DNA from 3 places in the Micromonospora sp. NPDC051300 genome. Region 2 is predicted to be linked to each of the others. Evidence: riboswitches for the same ligand, from Rfam matches in the RefSeq annotation. Region 2 holds a riboswitch; each other region holds the start of a gene.
The links. Region 2 has a riboswitch for cobalamin ahead of ACIA5A_RS07010 (ribonucleoside-diphosphate reductase subunit alpha). Riboswitches for the same ligand answer to the same signal wherever they lie in the genome.
Positions count from the first base shown of each region.

Region 1: linked by a shared signal. The riboswitch ahead of ACIA5A_RS30370 (prenyltransferase/squalene oxidase repeat-containing protein) and the one ahead of ACIA5A_RS07010 (ribonucleoside-diphosphate reductase subunit alpha) in region 2 are both predicted to bind cobalamin.
Region 3: linked by a shared signal. The riboswitch ahead of ACIA5A_RS19395 (acyl-CoA thioesterase) and the one ahead of ACIA5A_RS07010 (ribonucleoside-diphosphate reductase subunit alpha) in region 2 are both predicted to bind cobalamin.

Region 1 covers NZ_JBITEP010000055.1:7,429-11,676, reverse strand. Annotated here, with positions in the region: gene ACIA5A_RS30380 (CbiQ family ECF transporter T component) at 1-276, opposite strand, end outside; gene ACIA5A_RS30375 (hypothetical protein) at 269-1,195, opposite strand; gene ACIA5A_RS30370 (prenyltransferase/squalene oxidase repeat-containing protein) at 1,192-2,658, opposite strand; cobalamin riboswitch at 2,802-2,939, opposite strand; gene ACIA5A_RS30365 (hypothetical protein) at 3,025-3,510, opposite strand; gene ACIA5A_RS30360 (peptidase) at 3,545-4,248, opposite strand, start outside.
Region 2 covers NZ_JBITEP010000004.1:123,387-127,634, forward strand. Annotated here, with positions in the region: gene ACIA5A_RS07010 (ribonucleoside-diphosphate reductase subunit alpha) at 1-1,869, opposite strand, end outside; cobalamin riboswitch at 1,992-2,204, opposite strand; gene ACIA5A_RS07015 (PrsW family intramembrane metalloprotease) at 2,312-3,115, shown strand; gene ACIA5A_RS07020 (cytochrome P450) at 3,122-4,248, opposite strand, start outside.
Region 3 covers NZ_JBITEP010000017.1:11,320-15,567, reverse strand. Annotated here, with positions in the region: gene ACIA5A_RS19405 (phosphotransferase) at 1-392, opposite strand, end outside; gene ACIA5A_RS19400 (hypothetical protein) at 873-2,147, shown strand; cobalamin riboswitch at 2,223-2,437, shown strand; gene ACIA5A_RS19395 (acyl-CoA thioesterase) at 2,564-3,076, shown strand; gene ACIA5A_RS19390 (LysE family translocator) at 3,080-3,703, shown strand; gene ACIA5A_RS19385 (aldo/keto reductase) at 3,857-4,248, shown strand, end outside.

The DNA.
Region 1 (4,248 bases), on a different contig from region 2:
GATCGCGGCCAGCCACAGGTACATCCGGAACGCCAGGGCCCACGGGGCGTCGCCGCGCCGCCGGGCGACCACCAGCGCGGCGACCGCGACGAGCAGACCCAGCGGCAGCGGGTTGGTGGTGTGGCTGGCCGCGGTGGCCAGGCCGAGCGACCACAGCCACCACGCGCCCGGGTGCAGCCCGCGCGGCAGCCGCCCTGGGGCCCACCCCGACCGCCGCCGGCCGGTCCCGGCAGGGGGATCCGGGCGGTTCCCGCCGGCGACGGACCGGTCAGGCATCCGGATCGGCGGTACGCCGTCGCCGCGCGGCGATCAGCCCGCCACCGGCCAGCACAACGAGCAGCAGGATCCCGGCGATCGTGCCGATCGGTGGACCTGCGCCGCTGCGGGGAGCGGCGACGTCGGTCAACTCCGGGCTGACGGTGTCCGTCGATGGCGCGCCGGTGGCATCACCGGTCGGGGTGCCGTTGACCTGGCTCGGCGTCGGCGACAGGGCGCCGGTGGCCGTACCCGTGGGGGTGGGGAGCCCGTTGGCGCTGATGGTCGGTCCGGCCGCGCCAGGCCGACTGCCCGAGGACGGCGGTGGGCCGTCGACCTGCGCCGGCGGCTCGACCGTTCCCCCACCGCCGGTGGCTGGTGGAGGTGCTGGCGGCCCGCCGCCGCCCGTCTTCGGTGGAGACGGTGGGGGCGGAGCCGGTGGGGCGGGTCGCTTCGGGGTGGCGCCCGGCCGGGGCGCGTCGTTGGCGTTGCGGTTGAGCGAGAACGACCAACCTTCGAAACTGCCGGCCGGTGGTTTGCGGTTGGCCACGCCCTTGTCGCTGTAGGTCCAGCTCCCTCCGTTCGAGGCGTGCCAGTACGACCAGTAGGCGCTGGCCGGTGGTGTGTCGACGCACTTCTCCGTGGCTGCCGAGGGTTTGCCGTCGATGCGGCAGATGAACCCTTCCCCCCAGCGCAGGGTGCCGGTGATCGGGAAGCCGGCGTTCTTCAACGCCGCGAGGCCGGTGCCCTGGTCACCGCGGGCGCAGCGGATCACCGTGCCGCCGCCGAGCTGGTGGAAGTCCACCACGACGGTGACCCCGGAGGCGTCCGGGCAGTAGCCGGCCGTGCCGGCGGCTGCCGCAGGGGCGGCCGGCGCGGTCAGGGTGCCCGCCACGGCCAGGGCGAGGACCATCACGGCCCGCGCGTACCGGGCCGTCACGTCGCCCGCCTGCGGCCGAGCAGCAGGAGCAGCACCCCGCCACCGAGCATCAGGACCGCGACCAGCACGTAGCCGGCTATCGCCGGGCCGGTGGTCGGCAGCCCGGCAAGCCCCGGCGCGGGAGGTGTCGCACTCGGCGCGGCGGTCGCCGCCGGCGGCGTACTCGGTTTGGTGGCCGACGGGGTCGCCCCCGGAGGGCTCACGGTGTCGTCGGGGCTCGGGTCGACGGTGGCGGTCGGGGTGGCGGTGGCGCTGATGGTCGGATTCGGTGATCCGGTGGGGGAGATGGTGGGCGAGGCCGTGCCGGACGGGGTGGGTCCCGGCGATGACGGTGGCAGGTCGACGCCGATGCGGCCCAGCGGCACCTGCGCGAGCCCGAGCAGCGCCTGGGCGGTGGCCCGGCGCCACTGGTCCCGGTCGGTGTCGGAGATGCCGGCCGACACGGCGGTCGTGAAACCGTCGGCGTTGTAGGCGATGGCGCCCGCGTCGGCGGCTGCCTTGCCGCCGTTCGCGCCGGTGAGCTGCAGCGCGGTCAGCGCGGCGGCGGCGCGGGCGGCCTCGGTGTCGAGTCCGGCGGCGGCGAGGGCCTGCCCGGCCAGGCCGGTGCTGTTGGAGTTCGCACCGGTGGTCGGCCCGGAACCGCCGAAGGAGCCGTCGGTGTGCTGCTGGGCGACCAGCCAGTCGGCTCCCTTGCGCGCCGCGCCGGCCGCCCTGTCCGCGCCGTCGTCGGCGGCGCTCAGCAGCGCCTGCACGGCCATCGCGGTGGAGTCGACGTCGAGGACGGCGCCGGGTTGCTCGTCGCAGGACGGTGACGGGCCGTCCGCGGTGTCCGGGTAGAGCCGGAAGCCGCCCGACGCGCACTGCTGCCGGATGAGGAAGTCGACGGTGTCCTGCGGGACGGCACCGCCGCGGGCCAGGCCCAGCACGGCGAAGGACTGGTCGAAGGTGTTGCTGGCGTCCGGGCCGCTGTCGGTGGTGACCCGGCTGGTGACCCGACCCTGCTGGTTGCCGGTGTCCGCTCCGGAGATCAGCGACAGGGTTTCGGCGCGCAGGTCGTACCCGCCGAAGTGGGTGGGGTCGGCGCCGGCGGCGGAGGCGGCGTAGAGCAGCTTCGCGGTGGCGCCGCCGTCGGTGAAGCCCTCGATGCCGTAGTCGTCGTAGCTGTTGTAGGCACGCACGTGCGCCGCGACCTGCGCTGTGGCGGCCTGCCGGGTCAGGGTGTCCACGCCGGTGGCGGACAACGCGACGAGCCCGTCGATGGTCAGGCCCCAGTCCGGGCCGCCGAACGGTCCGGGCAGGACCCCGTCGGTGAACTCGCCACCCAGCCAGGTCGCGGCGTCCCGCGCGGCAGCGGCGTCGACCGTGGCGGGGGCGGCCAGCACGGTCATGGGTGCGGTGAGTGCGGTCAGGGTCGCCGCGGTGGCGGCGGCGAGACCGGTGCTGAGTCGCCGGGATGGGGGCAGGGGCATGGGGGTGCCTTTCGCGGAGCGGTCGGTGAGAACTCCGGAAAGCACCCGAGACAAACGACACCCCGCTCCGCGAGCTGCGGTGAGCGGGGTGGAATCGGACCTCGGCGGTCCGGACTTCACCCTGTAGACCTCGACAGAAGAAGCCGCTCGTCCCAGGCGAGGCATTCCGGCTCGCGAGAAGGCTCTCGCTCACGGTTGCGGGTCAGCGCCGGCTCCTACCGGCTTTCCCCCACACGGGACGTATGCAGTTGTGTGCCCGGCGTACGCCGGGTGCGGTCACCGTACCGCCCGGGCACAGTCCGGCGCCAGGGCGGTGGCCGGCATCCGCTGCGACGCCGGTCACCGCCCTGGCCCGGGTGATCAGGGGGCGGTGATGCCGGGCGCGGCGCCGGCGCCGAACGACCAGCCCTCGACGCTGCCCGGTGCGGGGTTGTAGCTGGACGCGCCGGAGGAGCTGTAGGACCAGGGGCCGCCGTGCGGCGCGTGCCAGTAGGACCAGTAGGCGGTGGCCGGTGGGGTGTTGACGCACGGGTCCGCCGCGGCGGTCGGCTTGCCGTTGATCCGGCAGACGAACGCCAGACCCCAGCGCTTCGTGCCGGTGACCGTGAACCCGGCGCCCTGCAGGGCGGCGAGCCCGGTGGCCGGGTCGCCGGGAGCACAGCCCACCTGGATGCCGCCGCCGAGGGCGGCGTAGTCGACGACGACGGTGACGCCTGAGGTGCCGGTGCAGGCCGCGGCGTGCGCGGCCTGCGGCGCGGGCTCGACGGCGGTCAGGGCGACGGCGGCCAGCACGGCGGTCAGCAGACCGGCGAGCCGGGCCCGGATGGTGGATGGACGAAGAGACACGGATCCTCCTGGAGGTGGTCGGACGGTAGGCCGCTTACGGGCAGGCGAGGACGGGTGCGCCGGGGGCGGCGCCGGCGGCCGACAGGTCGGCGTAGCCGGTGCCGGTGAAACCGAGGACAGCCTGGGCGGTGGCGCGGGCGGCGGTGTCCGGGTCGAACGCGCCGCCGTCGAAGTCGACCGCGCCCCGCCGGGCCGGCGCCGACGCGCAGCCGACCTGGAGCCCGGCCAGGAACCGGTGGGCCCGGGCCCAGGCCAGCGGCCGGCCCGCGCTGTGCAGCGCCTGCGCGGCGAGGCCGGTGCTGTTGGCGTTCGGCACGCCGTCGGCGTTGGCGAACCCACCGTCGGGTCGCTGCACGGAGACCAGCCAGCGCAGCCCGGCGGCGGCGTCACCCCTGCGGCCGGTGGCCTGAAGCGCCTGTACGACCAGGGCGGTGGCGTCCACATCGGAGTGGCACGTCGGTTGGGCGGGCAGCACCGGGTAGCCCCCGTCGGGACACCGGGTGCCGGCCAGCCAGGCAGCCGCTACCGGCGGTGCGCCCCGCGGGGTGCGATCCAGGGCGAGCAGGGCGAATGACTGGCTGAAGGCGTTGCTGTAGTCGCCGTAGGCCGACCGGTCGGAGAACCGCCCGGTGGGCGCCTGGAGCGACCGCAGCCGGGCGACCAGGTCCACCCCGCCGACATCGGTCGGGTTCCCGCCGCGCACCTCGACGGCGAGGGCCAGCTTGGCGGTCGCCCCCG
Region 2 (4,248 bases):
GCACTCGTAGCAGCCGGCGATCGAGGCGATGGTGGCGGTCGGCGCGATCGCCACCAGCAGCGAGTTGCGCAGCCCGTGCGCGGCGATCCGCGTCCGCAGCGCGGCCCACCGCTCGCGCTGCGTGGGCTCCGCCCCCCACAGGTCCGGGTGCAGGTCACCCTTCGCGGCCCGGGTTTGAAGGTACGCCGGATGCGGGCCGAACCGTTCGGCCAGCGCGGCGGACGTCTCCAGCGCGGTCAGCAGGATCTCCTCCTGCACCCGGGTGGACAGCTCCCGCGCCGCCGCCGAGTCGAACGGCAGACGCAGCGTGAAGAACGCGTCCTGCAGGCCCATCAGCCCCAGCCCGACCGGCCGCCAGCGCGGGTTCGACGCCGCCGCCTGCGCGGCCGGGTAGTAGTTGATGTCGATCACCCGGTCGAGGAACACCACAGCGGTCCGCACCGTGGCCCGCAGCGTCTCCCAGTCGACGCCGGCGGCGGTGACGTGCGCGCCGAGGTTGACCGAGCCGAGGTTGCACACCGCCGTCTCGGCGTTGTCGTTGACCTCCAGGATCTCGGTGCACAGGTTGGACAGGTGGATGACGTTGCCCGGCTCGCCGGTCTGGTTGGACAGCCGGTTCGCGGCGTCCTTGAACGTCATCCAGCCGTTGCCGGTCTGCGCGAGCGTGCGCATCATCCGCCCGTACAGGTCGCGGGCCTTCACCGTGCGCACCGCGTTCTTCTCCGCCGCCCGGTATGCGGCGTCGAACGCCTCGCCGTACAGGTCGGGCAGTTCCGGCGCGTCCGACGGGTCGATCAGCGACCAGTCGGCGTCGGCCTCGACCCGGCGCATGAACTCGTCCGGGATCCAGTTGGCCAGGTTCAGGTTGTGGGTACGCCGGGACTCCTCGCCGGTGTTGTCCCGCAGTTCGAGGAACTCCTCCACGTCCGGGTGCCAGGGCTCCAGGTAGACGCAGGCCGCGCCCTTGCGCCGGCCGCCCTGGTTGACCGCGGCCACCCCGGCGTCGAGCGTCTTGAGGAACGGCACGATGCCGTTCGAGCGCCCGTTGGTGCCCCGGATCAGCGCGCCCCGCCCGCGCACCCGCGACCAGGAGATGCCGATGCCGCCGGAGAACTTCGACAGCTTCGCCACCTGGTGGTAGCGCTCGTAGATGGAGTCCAGCTCGTCGCGCGGGGAGTCCACCAGGAAGCACGACGACATCTGGGTGTGCCGGGTGCCGGAGTTGAACAGCGTGGGGGAGCTGGGCAGGTAGGCCAGCCGCGACATCAGCCGGTAGAAGTCGACCGCCTCGCCCGGCGTGTGCGACAACCCGCAGGCCACCCGCAGCAGCCAGTACTGCGGCGTCTCCACCACCAGCCGCGACTCCGGGTGCCGCAGCAGGTAGCGGTCCGCCACCGTGCGCAGTCCGAAGTACTCGAACCGCAGGTCGCCAGCCGGGTCCACGGCGTCGTCCAGCTCGCCGGCGTGCCGGGCCACGAACGCGGCGGTGTCGTCGCCGACAAGTCCCAGCCCGTGGGCGTACCCGATCGACTGGCTGAAGCTCGCCACCTGCTGCCCGCGGACCTCCTCGTCCACGTACGCGGCGAGCAGGCGGGCGGCCAGCTTCGAGTACTGCGGCTCCTCGCCGATGAGCTCCGCCGCGGTCTGGATCGACAACCGGTCCAGCTCCGACGTGGTCGCCCCGTCGTAGAGCCCGCTGATCGTCCGGGTGGCGACCCGTAGCGGGTCCACCTCGTCCAGGTCGGCGACCCACCGCTCGACCGCCCGGACGATCCGGTTGACGTCGACCGGTTCGGTGTCGCCGTCCCGCTTGCGGACCCGCATCGCCAGCCGGCGCTGCTCCGGGGGGCTGTCCCGCACGACCGTCATGACCTCTCCTCGCTGTCACTCCGATGGCCTCGGACGGCGGGAGAACGCCAACGGGCACGGCACGCACGGCCGGCCCGGCTGCTGGCGTCGGTCGTCCCGCGCGACCTTCGACCGCCGCGCGCGGCAGCGCACGGCGCGCTGGCAGGTCTTCGGACTCGCGGGCCGGACCGGGTTCGGTCGCCTACTGGCCGTCGCTTCCCAGGCCGGTGGCCCAGTGCTGATGACGGCGGTCGTTCCCACTCACCGCTGCGGGGCAGTCCCGGACTTCCACCGGGTTCCCTCTTGCCTCGGCCGCACCCGTGAGGCGCGGCCGAACCAGCTGCGGTGACACCATATATGGCGGTGCTGGCGGGTGGGCAACACCAGATGTCGGGTCCGGCGTGTCGGCTTCGTCTCAGCGCAGGAATGGCGCCAGCGAGCCACGGCGACGATACTCGGCGGCATGGCGAATCCGGGGCGCCGCTGGGCGTGGGTCGTGGTCCTGCTGGTCGGCGTCGGCCTGTTCCTGCTGGTGCTGGAGACCCTGATCGGCACCCGGAACATCAACTTCGTGCCCGCGCTGATCGTGCTCGGCGCCGCCGTCGCGCCGGCCACGTTCCTGACCTTCGCCGAGGGCCGGTCGGGCCGGTGGCGGGTGCCGGGCGCGATCGTCGGCCTCGCCGCGTTCCTCGGCGGCGTGATCGGCGTGGTCGCCGCCGGCTGGCTGGAGTTCGACACGCTGCGGAGGCTCGGCGCGCTGCCGATGCTCCTCGTCGGCCTGATCGAGGAGACCGCGAAGCTGATCGTGCCGGTCGGCATCCTGCTGCTGTGGCGCCGGCACCGGACACCGGGCGAGGGGCTGGTGATCGGGGTGGCGTCCGGAGCCGGCTTCGCCGCGTTGGAGACGATGGGCTACGCGTTCACCGCGCTGGTCGGGTCGCAGGGCAACCTGGGGGCGGTCGAGCAGACGCTCCTCGTCCGGGGGCTCACCGCGCCCGCGGCACACCTGTCCTGGACCGGGCTGACCGCCGGCGCGTTGTTCGCCCTCGCCGCCGCGCCCGGTGGCCGCCGGCTGGCCGCGTTCCTGTTGACCTTCGCCGCGGCGGTCGCGCTGCACACCTGCTGGGACACGGTCGGCACGCAGGCCGCCTACCTGTTCATCGGCGCGGTCTCGCTGGGTTGGCTGCTGCTGCGCCTGCACCTCGACCGCGAGGTGAAGGAGGGGCCCCCGGTCGACGCCTCCGGCGGGGGTGGGGGCCCCGCCTGACCCCGGTCACCAGGTGACCGGCAGGCCCGTCGGGCCGAGGATGGCGTGCCCCGCCTTCCATCCGACCTCGTCCGGCGGCACCGCGAGGCGCAGGCCCGGCAGCTCCCGCAGCAGCAGACCGAGCGCGGTACGGACCTCCAGCGCCCCCAGGTGCGCCCCGATGCAGTAGTGCGGGCCGTGGCCGAAGGACAGGTGCGGGGTGGGCGGCCTGTCGAAGTCCATCCGTTCCGGGTCGGGAAACACGTCCGGGTCGCGGTTCGCCGCGTCGTGCGACGGGACGACGATGTCGCTCTCGGCCAGCCGGGCGCCGCTGGGCAGCGTCACGTCCGCCATCACCCGGCGCGGCATCTCGTCGCCGTTGGCGGTCGAGTGCAGCCGTTCCAGCTCGGCGACCGCGGCGTCCAGCCGGTCGGGGCGCGCCACCAGAAAGGACCAGGCGGTCCCGTCCGGCCCGTACGGCTCGGTCTGGAGCACGTGGACGAACGTGGCGATCGAGCTGGCCGTGGTCTCCCACCCGCCCACCACGAGCGAGATGGGCAGCTTGATCTGGACGTCCGCCGGCTGGTCGGCGGCCGCGGTGGCGATCCGGCCGAGCAGGTCGTCACCGGGCCGGTCGCGGCGCTGCTCCAACTGGCCCCACAGGTAGCCGCCCATCTCCTCGGCCGAGCGGGCGGCGTCCTCGCGGCTCAGGTCGCCGGCGCCGAGGAACATGTCCCCCCACCGCCGGAACCGCATCCGGTCCTCGGCGGGCAGGCCGAGCAGGTCGCAGATCACGTCCAGCGCGAACGGCACCGCGAAGTCCCGGACCAGGTCCGCCGGGGCGCCGGCGGCCACCATCGACGCCAACCTCGCCTCGGCCGCGGCCCGTACGGCGGCGCGCAGCGCGTCGACCGCCGGCCGGGTGAACGCGTCCTTCACCGTGCCGCGCACCCGGGCGTGCCGGTCGCCGTCCATGCCGAGCATGGTGCCCGCCACGTCGACCTCGTCGGCGTGCGCGGCGGCCGCCCGGGAGAACACGTCCTGGCGGCGCAGCACCTCCCGGACGTCGGCGTAGCGGCAGACCAGCAGCGCGGGGACCGACTCCCCGTTCACCCGCCGCACGATCGGGACCACGCCGGAGCCGGCGGCGAAGC
Region 3 (4,248 bases), on a different contig from region 2:
GTGTGGTGGGTGGCCTCGAAGTCGAGCAGGCCGGTCAGCCGCCCGCCGGCGAACAGCAGCTTCCACGGCGTGAAGTCACCGTGGATGACGCTGCGCGGCACATCCGGGTCAGGATGCTCGGCGAACCACGTCGCCGCCGCTTCGCGGCAGCGCCGCAGCACGCCCCCTGATCCGGGTTCGCCATCTCGTGGCGCCGCAGCAGGCGTGCCAACTCGGGGTCGGCGACGACCTCGGCGGGCGCGGAGAAGCCGCCGCGCTGATCGTCGATGCCGGTGGCCGCCGCGGTCGCGTGGAACTCCGCCAGCAACCGCCCACGGGCGCGCCGCTCGGCGGACCGGTCCGGCCCGGCGGGCAGAGCGGATCGTCCGGGTAGCCGGCGGAACAGCACCCACGCGCCGTGCGCGTCGATCAGCGGCTCCTCGACCGGTTCCGGGGTGGGCCAGCCCGACTCCCGCACCGCGGCCATGACTCGCAGCAGGTAGCGCCAGTCGGGACAGGTCGCGTCGTCGAAGTACTTCACGATCGTCGCGGCGCCGTCCCGGGTGGCTTCCCAGGTGCCGCTCGACCGGTCCGCGAGCACCGGCCCGGGCGTCAGCCGCCACCGCGCGCACACCTCGGGATCGATCCCCGAAGCCGTACGCGGTCGCGCCCCACCGGTCACCCTGCCCCGGTCCGCCTCGGACACCCGCCCGCCTCCGATCGGTGCAGTCGTCGTCACCGCCGACAGCTCTGCCGAACAATGGTGTACCCGAGCCGCCGGCGGTCACTCCGCAGGACGGGCGAGCTCGTCGTGCGGCAGCGGGACACCGACGTGGGCCGATTGCCGATAGTGTTCTCGTCCACACCGTCCGCGTGTCCCGAAGGGTGCTGTCATGAGCGTTCGTCGTCGGCTGTCGCGAACTGTCGCCGCCGCGCTGGTCCTCGTCGCCGGCGTGGCCGTTCCCGCCGTTCCCGCCGCGGCGGCGAAGCGGGGCCCGGACCTCACGGTCGACGCCTCCGGAACGACGATCCCGCTGGGCGTCGAGCGGAAGGTCGTCCAGCTCAAGGTCAGCAACCGGGGGGACGCGACCCCGCGCGAGGTCGTCGTCCGGGTCCGTCAGCCGGCGGAGGGCCCCGACCCCCTGCCGGTCGCCCTGATCTGGCATGCCGGCGGCGGTGTGGGGGAGTGCGACGGCGACTTCGGGGGGTTCTACTGCCAACTGGTGCCGGAGCTGATCCCCGGGCCGGGCGAGACCGCCGACGTTCCCATCGACGCGGCCGTCTTCGGGGCCGCCGGGCCCTACCAGGGCACATTCGAGGTGTCGGTCACCCTCGGGTCGGACAAGGACGCGAATCCGGCCGACAACACCAGATCCTTCCCGCTGACGCTTGTCGACAACCGCGGCGCCGACCTCTCGGTGGTCGCCCGCGACGTGAAGCAGTCCGTGCGCGTCGGCGCCGGCGGCAGGCCCGAGCCCACCGGGACGCTGAACCCCGGTGAGACGGGCGCGGTGTGGCACACCGTCGCCAACCAGGGCCGCACGGCGGTCAGCGGGGTGCGGGTCACGCTGCGCCTGCCCCGGGGCGTGGCCTTCACCAGCCCGCCGAGCCAGTGTGTGCTCGGCGACGCCGGGCGCTCGGCGGTCTGCTCCTATCCGGACCTCACCCTCGTGCCGGCCGTCGAGGACACCGACCCGAACGACACGGTCTACTCGGCGGTCGAGCTGTTCAACCTGGTGACGACCCCGGCGTCGGCCACCGCGCCGGCGACGGTGGGCGGCGGGACCGTGCGGGTGGAGGGCCTCGCCGAGCGGCCGACGAACGAGCGCTCCACGCCCGTGCGCACCCGGCTGCCCGCGAACGCGGTGGCCGCACCGGCGCCCGACGTGGACCCCGGCGACAACCGGGACGGCTTCGCCGTGGTGCTGGCCGCGAAGGCCGGCGGCGGCGACGGCGATAGCGGCGATGGTGGCCATGGCGGCGACAGCGGTACCGGCAACGGCGGCGCCGGTGGCGGTGACGGCGGGTTGCCGGTCACCGGTCCGCAGGCCGGGCTGATCGGCGGAATCGGGGTCACGGCGCTGGCGGCCGGTGCGGTCCTGTTCCTCGCCGCCCGACGTCGCCGGATGGTCCTGGTGACCCCCGAGGACGAGAGGCCGACCGCCTGACCCGCTCCGGCGGCCCGGTCACCGACGAGACCGCCGTCACCCACCCGGCCCGCCACCCGCGCCCCGAGCACTGACTACGATGGCCGCAGCGCTGGTTCACCCGGTCGGCGACGGCCGGGTGTCGTAAGAGGGAACCCGGTGGAAGTCCGGGACTGCCCCGCAGCGGTGAGTGGGAACGACCGCCGTCATCAGCACTGGGCCCGTAACGGTCTGGGAAGCGACGGCCAGTAGGCGACCGAACCCGGTCCGGCCCGCGAGTCCGAAGACCTGCCCGCGTCGCGCGCACCACCGGTGCGCGCTGCCGTCGACCTCGCGGGTGGGTCCGGGCGGGTGACACGTCGTACGCGATCCGTCGGCGTGCCCTCGACGCGTGCCCTCCGGTCGGCGGTCCGCCGCATCGAGGACGGACCCGCACAGTGCCCGACACCATCACGCTCGCCGGCCGACCACCGTCGGCGTCGCGCCTGACCCTGTCGCAGATCATGGACCAGCACCACACCAACCTGATGGGTACGGTGCACGGCGGCCGGATCCTCAACCTGATCGACTCGGTCGCCGGGGTGGTCGCCGCGCGCCACTCCGACGGCCCGGCGGTCACCGCCGCCATCGACGAGACCGCGTTCCTGCGTGCGGTCCGGGTGGGCGACGCGGTCCACGTCGACGCCCGGATCACCTGGGCCGGCCGCAGCTCCATGGAGGTGGCGGTGAAGGTCCGCGCGGACCGCTGGGACCGGGCGGTGCCGCCGGTCGACGTGGCGACGGCGCATCTGGTGATGGTGGCCGTGGACGATCGCGGCGATCCCCGCCCGGTACCGCCGCTGCTGCCGGAGACCGACGGGGACCGGCGGCGCTACCGGGAGGCGCGGATCCGGCGGGAGCACCGGCTGTCGCTGCGGCGGGCGCTGCTCGACGGCGCCGGGGAGGGCTGAGCGATGCTCGGACTGTCCGTGGCGACCCTCGCCGGCTATCTCGCCGCGATCGTCGTCCTCATGGTCACCCCCGGTCCGGACATGATGTTCGTGCTGGCCAACGCCACCCGCTACGGCACCCGGTCCGGCGTCGTCGCCGCGCTGGGCGTCGCCGCGGGGGAGGCCGTGCACGTGGCGGCGGTGGTCGGGGGACTGGCCACCGTGATCAGCGCGTCGCCGACGTTGTTCACCGCGATCCGGTGGGCCGGGGCCGCGTACCTGATCGGGTTGGGGGTCCGGGCCGCGCGCCACCGCGATCCGGTCGCCGTCACCGGTCCGGACCGTGGCGCGTCGCCCGGCCGGGCCTTCCTGCGCGGTCTGGTGACGAACCTGCTCAACCCCAAGATGATCCTGTTCAGCGTGGCGTTCCTGCCGCAGTTCGTCGATCCGGGGGCCGGCGACGCGACGGCGCAGCTCGTCCTGCTCGGCGCCCTGTTCGTCGCCGTGCAGCTCGCCGTGGACATCACTCTCGGCGTGGGCGCCGGCCGGCTCGCCGGCAGGCTGGCGGACCGGCGGTGGTCGCGGCGGATCAACCGGCTCTGCGCGGTCGCGTTCGTGGCCCTCGGCATCCGCCTCGCCCTGGGCTAGCCGCGGGCGGGTGGTGTCCACGGCGGCGGGGCGGTCCAGGTCGGACCGCCGGCCCGCTCTTCGGCTCGGAATCGTCCTCGTGCCACGGTTACCCTGACAGACATCGGATGTTCCAGGGGTGGTGAACGAGCGGTCGCGACCTGAGGAGCGCCAGTGGAGATCACCCGGTTGGGCGGCTCGACGGTCCGGGTCACGTCGGTCGGCTTCGGCGCGTCCGGCATCGGCAACCTCAACGGCGGCGTCACCGACGAGGAGGCCCGCGGCGCGGTCGACGCCGCGTGGCGTGCTGGCATCCGCTACTTCGACACCGCCCCGCACTACGGCCTCGGGCTCTCCGAGCGCCGCCTCGGGGCGGCGCTGGCCGGGCGGCCCCGGGCCGCGTTCACCGTCTCCACCAAGGTCGGCCGCCTCCTGGTCCCGTCCCCGGCCACCGCCGGCCGGCGCGACGACGCGGGCGGGTTCGACGTGCCCGCCGACCACGTGCGCCGCTGGGACTTCAGCGCCGACGGGGTACGCCGGTCGTTGGAGTCCAGCCTGACCCGCCT